2 regions of the Sinobaca sp. SA16-1 genome follow, and region 1 is predicted to be linked to the other one. Evidence: predicted binding sites of a transcription regulator. Region 1 holds the regulator's gene; the other holds the start of a gene.
What was found. Region 1 encodes LexA, which represses DNA repair genes until DNA is damaged. Its sites were predicted from a motif close to CGAACATATGTTCG; they were not measured.
Positions count from the first base shown of each region.

Region 2: AC5W2J_RS12375 (type IA DNA topoisomerase) is a predicted target of LexA. The motif match lies at 1,407-1,420, and genes of this name have one in related genera.

Region 1 is NZ_JCAKFL010000003.1:628,497-632,786, reverse strand. Features, by position in the region: gene tkt (transketolase) at 1-403, opposite strand, end outside; gene AC5W2J_RS11190 (DUF896 domain-containing protein) at 723-965, opposite strand; gene AC5W2J_RS11185 (YneB family resolvase-like protein) at 1,109-1,762, opposite strand; gene AC5W2J_RS11180 (hypothetical protein) at 1,792-2,007, opposite strand; gene lexA (transcriptional repressor LexA) at 2,168-2,797, shown strand; gene AC5W2J_RS11170 (hypothetical protein) at 2,926-3,087, shown strand; gene AC5W2J_RS11165 (hypothetical protein) at 3,277-3,489, shown strand; gene AC5W2J_RS11160 (hypothetical protein) at 3,520-3,765, opposite strand; gene AC5W2J_RS11155 (hypothetical protein) at 3,971-4,216, shown strand; gene AC5W2J_RS11150 (hypothetical protein) at 4,248-4,290, opposite strand, start outside.
Region 2 is NZ_JCAKFL010000004.1:106,791-111,080, reverse strand. Features, by position in the region: gene AC5W2J_RS12380 (NADH:flavin oxidoreductase) at 181-1,290, shown strand; gene AC5W2J_RS12375 (type IA DNA topoisomerase) at 1,464-3,629, shown strand; gene AC5W2J_RS12370 (hypothetical protein) at 3,685-3,918, shown strand; guanidine-I (ykkC/yxkD leader) riboswitch at 3,949-4,051, shown strand; gene AC5W2J_RS12365 (DMT family transporter) at 4,109-4,290, shown strand, end outside.

The DNA of each region.
Region 1 (4,290 bases):
TAGCCATGCCTGTTGCCATCGCAAGCCCCTGGCCAAGCGGACCGGTGGTGGCTTCAACGCCTGGTGTATGGCCGTATTCCGGGTGTCCCGGAGTTTTGCTTCCCCACTGTCTGAAGTTCTGAAGCTCTTCCAGAGAAAGGTCATAGCCGGTAAGATGAAGCAGGCTGTATAAAAGCATAGAGCCGTGTCCCGCGGATAGAACAAAACGGTCGCGGTTAAACCATTCCGGGTTGCCAGGATTATGATTCATGCACTCTGTCCACAAAGTAAAGGCCATTGGTGCCGCTCCCATAGGTAATCCCGGGTGACCGGAATTAGCCCGTTCAATGCTATCGATCGATAACGTACGAATCGTATTAATAGCTAAATTTTCTAATTGCGTCGCTGTAGTCTGCGCTGCCATAATCGTATTCTCCCCTTGTCTCTGTTTAGTAATTAACGTCCATCCATGAATAAATAATAAACGCTTTCTTTTTATTATACAAGAATCGCGGCGAAATACGTGGAATTTTTCTAAATCGTGCCGGCTTTCTTTTGACAGGCCGGATCTACCATCTCCGCTGTTTCTAATTCCTTTTGTTTAACGGAGTTGTAACCACGTTAAAAAGACCATCCTCTATTGTTTTAACGAAAATGGTCTTCCGGATTCCGCTCTTCGGGCAGCGGCTCATATACGAATATAATATCATTACGCCAGATGAAGAATATATTTGTGTGCCACGCTATCTGGAGCGGTACACTTTACGTTCTTTCTTTGATCGGTCCAGCTTATCGGGGGTAACGTCAGCGCCTTCAGGATCCACTACTTTAACCGAATGAAGCTGGTCTTTAAATGACGAACGGAAACTCTGCAGGTATTCTTCTCTCAGTTCGTGCTGTTCTATGCTCTCAGACTCCGTCAGGCCGGTTGTCTTCGCGCGCTGGGACAGCTCATTAATGCGTGCAATTTTGTCTTGGGATAACATGATATTCCCCCCTTTTATGTTCGTTTCCATGAATATCCTTCTATATTAATGGTACTTATATACCCGCTTTTATGCAAACGGAACCATCTTTGTTCTGGAGGGATAGGAAGGTATAGGGCCTCACCAAAGGCGCTCAGCCTTCACTACGACTGTTCATCTTCTTTTTTCATATGCTCCCGGTAGCGCCGGTGCACCGTGGCTTTAGATACATCGTATCCGAGTCCGCGCAGGGTCGCGGCAATATCATAAAAGGGAAGGTCCCGCTGACGGAGCCTGATGATCTCTTCTATCGGCACTTCTTTTTTTACACGCTCTCCCTGGCCCCGGTTTTTTAAATTCTTATCGGGGCGGTAGCCATTTTCTACTGCCCGCTTCATTCCGCGCTTGATCTTAAAATTATGCAGCCTGCGCTGATGCTCCTCCACGATGGAGAGTATATCAATCAGCATACTGTCTGACTCAGATAATTCAAGCACGCCGTTTTCCCGGACGGAATAAATTGTTACTCCACTTTTGTGGAGGGCGTGAAGGACCGCTACTTTTGCATGGCCTCTTCCAAGTCTCGTATCATCCTGCACGCACAAAATAGAAGCCTTTCCTGACGAAAAGTCTTCAAGCATCTCCAGCAGCCCTTCTCTTTCCATAGAATAGCCGCTCTGTTCTTCTTTGATTGTTTTATAAATAGGCAGATTGTTTCTCTTGGCAAGAGATGTCAATTCCTCCACCTGCCGCTCCAGAGAAGTCTGCTGTTCTTTCTTTTCGGTACTCACCCTGCAGTAGATAATGCACTTCTCCATCGTCCCACTTCACCTTCTGATTACTTTCATTAGTCCAGGGTATAATTCACCCATTGATAGGCGGTTAATTCCTGTTCGATCTGAAGCTCTTCTGCTTCCTCCGTTATATCGTCTTCATAAACAAAACCTGCTTCTGCATCTGGTGCATTAATCTGGACGGCTATAATTAGAAATAAAATTGATGCTGCAAATAGTAATAATATCATCCATTCCTGCATCGTTACATTCGTTATTTTTGAAATCATTGTAATTCCCCCGTTTTTAAGAATGTGTGTTCCCTTTTTTAAAAGTATAATAAGAACTTCTGTTCCCGTCAAGTAAAATTAGAACGGATGTTTGCATGTTCGTATTATTCATGATACAATTTTTTAAAATAACATTACACGCACAGGAGGTGCCGGGACTTTGACTAAATTATCAAAACGACAAGAACAAATACTTGACTATATAAAAGGGGAAGTACGTCTAAAAGGCTATCCCCCGTCTGTCCGGGAAATCGGAGAAGCTGTGGGACTCGCTTCCAGTTCTACCGTGCACGGACATTTATCCAGGCTTGAAAGCAAAGGTTTTATTCGACGCGATCCTACTAAACCAAGAGCAATAGAGGTGCTGTCTTTTGAAGATGCACCGCCTGAAATATCCGAAAGCTCTGCTGTGTACGTTCCGATGCTCGGTAAAGTTACAGCCGGTGAACCCATTACAGCTATCGAAAACATAGAGGAATACATTCCTCTTCCGGAACGTATGGTGGCAAATGAACATGAGAATGTTTTTGTCCTTACTATTCAGGGGGAAAGTATGATTGAAGCCGGTATTTACGATAAAGACCTGGTTATTGTCAGACAGCAGCAGACAGCAAACAACGGAGACATTATTGTAGCAATGACCGAAGAGCTCGAAGCGACCGTAAAGCGTTTTTACAGGGAGAGCGGTTATATCCGCCTGCAGCCTGAAAATGCAGCCATGGACCCTATTATTCTTGATGACTGTACTGTTCTTGGTAAAGTCATCGGCGTTTTCCGCACCATTCATTAACGAATAGAAAACGGCTTCCTTCATTATTGAAGAAAGCCGTTTTTTCATTGAGAGGTTTTGAAAAAACCTGTTGTGGTATACAAATATATAATTAAATACAGCTATGATCATGGAAAGGAGATAAGCCATTGCTCTATATTAAATGCCATTCATGCGGCAAAGAAACAAAAGCAGAGGTGCAGATGCCGGCTTCTGATCTAAGCGATGCTGCTATTGATCAGGAATACCAGAATTGCCCTCAGTGCGGCAGTCCTATTAAGCTGCTTGCCGATGATATATACGAAAAATAGAATGCCCACTGGGTATTCTATTTTTATTTGCTTCTTTTTTTCTATTGTTCACCAGTTAGTCATTTTTTTCGCTGTTTTGTCACTTTTTAGACATTGATTTCACGTCTCTAATGCGGTTTAATAGGAATAAGGCAAACAACGCTCACTATTTCACAAGAGCGGAATCTATACTAATCAGGAGATGTTGAAATGGCTGCATCTAATATAATGGAACGTGTATTTAACAGTACATTATTTATCGGCGTAATTTCCGCTGTGCTTGCTAACTTAATTTTGATCGATATTCTCCATTTTCAGGAGACTCTCGCTCTTACTATACTGGTTCTGGTGTTCATTTTTCTTCTCGTATTTACCGCAGTAAAATCTATCTTTTTTCTATTTCTTGATGTCGTAAGGCATTAAAAAAGCGTCCCCTGCAGGGAACGCTTTTTTTTATTCTTCTGGTTCTGGTTCTTTTACCGGCTTGGTGTCTTCTCTTAAGTTAAACCCGGTTAATTCTTCATAAGAAGTGGTGCGATAGGTTTCATAATGCTTTTCTACTTCTTTATCAACATCTTTTTGAGAAAGTACATTATGACGTAGAATAAGATCCCATAAAATTTTGTTTCTTGCCTGCTCGATAGAAAGCTGACTCGCTAAATCCATAATCATATCTTCTGTATTTCTTCCACTTACCATATTCGTTCCATCCCCTTTCCGTATGCCATTATCCTACAGTATACCGTATCCTTCAAGGGAGAGTCCTTGTCCCTTGTATTCCATCTTAAAATTGTGCGCTTTCTGCCTGGAGGTGCTTCAAATCGGTTCTTCCTGCTTCATCGTTTTGATATCCCGGGAACCGGGAAGAGAACAAAGAGACCATTTAAACAAAGGAGAGATACATGTGGATATTATTAAAAAGTTTGTTGACCATCATATGGACAAATATAAAGAAGGAAATACGTTTGAAGCCGATGACGCTTTTCGACGGGACCAAAAGGAAGTTGCTGATTCATTGGGCCTTAACCTGCAGGACCCGGCGGATGAACGATTATTCCGGTCATTTGAGAGTATGGTAAAAGATTACGCTAACGGCACTAACTCGTACGATGAAATTGAGCATAAAGCAGTTGAAATCCAAAAAAAATAATCATCTAAAGCTCTCACGCTTGAGAGCTTTTTTATTTTGTTACTTTTGTAACGACGGTATAATGCTCATCTGTA
Region 2 (4,290 bases), on a different contig from region 1:
TTCGATAAGCTGGAAGCTTCATTTTCAGAAAGAAACCATAAAAACGCCTCAGCCTGGAGCAGTGCATGCAGATTGGTGTACTTCTAAAAAACAGAAGCGTACAATACAACCTGTGCATAAGCAGGATTGGTTATTTTGACCTGCGTGGATTTTTAAATAGAAAGGATCGTGGCACTTCATATGAGCAGTCAACTGACAGAATCAAAATCAATAAACGCTCTATTCCAGCCTTGGAGCATAAAAGATCTTCACATGAAAAACCGGACCGTAATGGCTCCGATGACGAGAAACTTTTCCCCGGGAGGCGTTCCTGATGAAAATGTTGTATCCTATTACCGCCGCCGTGCGGAGAGCGAGGTAGGACTGATCGTAACAGAGGGAACCGGAATCAGCCATCCAGCCAGCCTGGATAATGAAAATATTCCCCGTTTTTACGGAGAAGATGCACTGAACGGATGGAAAAAGGTTGTAGAAGCCGTACATGAAGCAGGCGGCAGAATTGTGCCGCAGCTATGGCATGTAGGAATGACGAGACCGCTGGATGACAGCAGTAAATCTGTACCGCCGGTAGGACCTTCCGGCTTAAACCTTCACGGAGAAAAGGTCGTGGACCCGCTTTCTGAAGATGAAATGGAACTAATTATTCAGGCTTATGCAGAAGCAGCTAAGGCGGCTAAAGATATCGGATTTGATGGTATTGAAATCCACGGAGCCCATGGTTACCTGATTGACCAGTTTTTCTGGGACGTAACGAATAAAAGAACGGATGAGTACGGAGGCAATACTGTAGAACGCACCCGTTTTGCTGCAGATGTAATCAAAGCCTGCCGTAAAGCAGTGGGAGAAGACTTTCCTATTATCTTTCGTTTTTCCCAGTGGAAAATGACGGATTTTGAAGCGAAGCTGGCACAGACGCCGGACGAGCTTCGTGAATTTCTGGCGCCGCTCACCGAAGCAGGCGTGGATGTGTACCATTGCTCCACAAGAAGATTCTGGGAGCCGGAATTTGAAGGTTCTTCTTTAAATCTTGCCGGCTGGACGAAAGAATTGACAGGCCTTCCGGTTATTACAGTCGGATCCATCGGCTTAAATGATGCCTTTACAGAAAGAACACAGGCGGAAATGACAAGTATTGATCAGCTTGTGGAACGGCTTGAAGAAAACGAGTTTGATCTTGTAGCTATTGGACGGCCGCTTTTATCAGATCCGGCCTGGGTCCAAAAAGTGAAAGAAAACAACGCAGATGCGATTGTTCCGTTTTCCAAAAACGCGCTTAAAGAACTGTATTAATAAAATAAACAAAAAGCCCGCTGTATCCGTAATGGAGACAGCGGGCTTCCCTTATGAAAAGTGGATATCTTTACAAACCTGCTTTGCAGTCCGTGTCTGTGCGTCGTATAATGTAAAGAACATTTGTTCCGCATCCAGCAAGGATATTTTAACATAAAGGGGTAGACATACTCATGCCAGTAATATTAGCAGAAAAACCGAGTCAGGCCAAAGCCTATGCTGAAGCATTTCCGAAAGGCGGCAAAGGGGAAGGGTATATAAATATAGGGGCATGTGAGCAGTTTCCTGAAGGAGCTGTGCTTACATGGGGCGTAGGCCACCTCGTCGAACTCAAATCCCCGGCGGAGTATGAGCAGGCCTGGAAACGCTGGAGTCTCGTACAGCTTCCGATGATTCCAGAACGGTTTGAATGGAAGACTGCTGCCAAAACGAGAAAACAGTTTCACATTGTGCGTAAGTTTCTGCAGGCGGCGGATGAAATTATTATTGCCACCGACTGCGACCGCGAAGGAGAAAATATCGCCCGCAGCATTATTGAAAAAGCAGGCGCTTCCCATAAGCCGTCCAAACGCCTGTGGATTAACAGCCTGGAAAAGAATGAAGTCATTAAAGGATTCCAGCAGCTCCGTGCCGGGGATGCGTATATGGCTCTTTATCAGGAAGCTCAGGCGCGGCAGGTATCGGATTGGATGGTTGGGATGAACGCAAGCCGCCTTTATACGCTGCTGCTTCAAAGGAAGGGCATTAAATCCGTATTCAGTGTCGGCCGTGTCCAAACGCCAACGCTGAAATTGATTTATGACAGGCATATGGAAATCCAACGGTTTAAGCCGGAGCCTTATTTTGACGTAGAAGGAACGTTTAAAGCACCAACCGGAACGTATAAAGGCAAAGCGAAAATCCGTCACAAAAAGGCAGCAGATGCAGAAGCTCTGCTTAAAAAGCACGATATTGGAAAAAAGGAGATGGGCGAAGTCTCAGAAGTGAAGGTAAGCCGTAAAAAAATCAAGCCGCCGCTGCTTCATTCCTTATCAAGCCTGCAGACGACGATGAATAAAAAATATAAGCTCAGCCCATCCCGTACGCTTGAAATTGCCCAGTCTCTCTACGATCAGCCGTTAAAGCTGATCACTTACCCGCGGACGGATTCCCATCATATTACGAACAATGAGTTCGCCTACATTAAAAGCAATTTATCCAAATACCAGGCGACAGCTGGAAAAGTATTTGAACCGGCGACCGACTATCCGGGCCGGCGGTTTGTAGACGGCAGTAAAGTAAAAGAGCACTATGCGATTATCCCAACTAAAAAAATACCGACTGAAGCGGCTCTTCAAAAGCTGACGGCAGACCAGCGGAAAGTCTATATGGAAATTGTCCAGAGCGCGATTGCTATGTTTCATCATGACTATGAATATGATGAAACGACCGTTACGACGAATGTAAAAGACCTGCTGTTTTTCAGCAAAGGCAAGGTAGAGCGGGTCAAAGGGTGGAAGGAATGCTTTTCGGCAAAAACGGCCCCTGCCAAAAAAGATCCGAACGCTCCTCCCGTTCTTCCTCCTTTGGAGAAAGGCATGGGAGTGGATGCAGCCGTCTCCATTGAAGAAGGAACGACTAAGCCGCCTTCACCCTACACAGAAGGCCAGCTGATCAACATGATGAAGACGTGCGGAAAATGGATTGAAGAAGATGAAGAAGCCAAAACGGCGCTCCAGGAAGTAGAAGGACTCGGCACAGAAGCGACCCGCAGCGGTATTATTAAAACATTGATCCGCCAGGAATATATCAGCGTGCAGAAAAATATCGTGCACGTAACCCGTAAAGGTGAGCTGTTGTGTGAAGCCGTAGAAGGAACACTTCTTTCCAAGCCGGAGATGACCGCTAAATGGGAATTGTTTTTGAGGAAAATCGGAGAAGGCGAGGCGCAGAAAGAAGCGTTCATCGAACAAACGTCGGCATTCACAAGAGACCTGGTGGAAAAAGTACCGCAGGCAGTAGATGCTCTTACCGTATCGGAAGCTGACAAAGAAGAGGGCAAAGGAAAAAAAGCAGCCAAGTCCGAACCTATTGTGCTCTGTCCCACCTGTAAAGAAGGTTACATTATGAACCGGCGCAATTTTTATGGGTGCACGAATTATTCAAATGGCTGCAAGCAGACGTTTCCAAAAACCCTGCTGCGCAAAACGATTTCTTCGGCCCAGATTAAAAAACTCTGCCAGTCCGGGGAAACAAACCTGATTAAAGGATTTAAAGGGAAAGCCCCATTTGATGCGAAGCTGAAGCTGAACGAAGGCAAGGTGGAATTTGTCTTTCCTTCCAAAGCAGATAAGTCGTGAAACGGGGCTTCCTCTTCCGCTTATAGTAAAATGAAAAGGAAGAGGAGGGATGAACATGGGATTTGTTATCGCATCTGTTCTGGTGGGAGCATTTATTTACGGCCTGTTTTATACGATCCGAAAAGGAAGCCTGCCTTCCTCTTCCAATGATTTTACTCCTTATGATGATATTACGATGGGCCGCAAGCGTACGGTCAATGATCATATCCAGGTAACCGAAGAAGATACAAGGCACCGGCCGGCTTATACAGAGAGTCTGCCGGATGATAGAAAAAAGAAAGACACTTGATTTTGAAGAATTTGTAAGCTATACTGACATCAAATTGTTTTCTAGGGTTCCGCGGCGTCGTGCCGGACTGGTCCAAGAGAAAACACAGCATGTATAAAGCATGCTGGCACGGAGGGAAAAAAGCCCGGGAGATCTTCTAAAGAGAAGGTAGCGCCTGGGCTTTTTGTATGCGCGGATAAGGAGGTTTCCTGTGAATAAAGATTGGATCAAAATTGTGGTGGCCGCCTTATTTGAAATAGGCTGGGTCATTGGATTAAAGCATGCCTCCGGTTTTGGAGAGTGGAGCGCAACTATTTTGGCTATTGCAGCAAGCTTTTATCTGCTTGTAACGGGCAGCCGGTATCTTCCTGTCGGAACGGCGTATGCTGTATT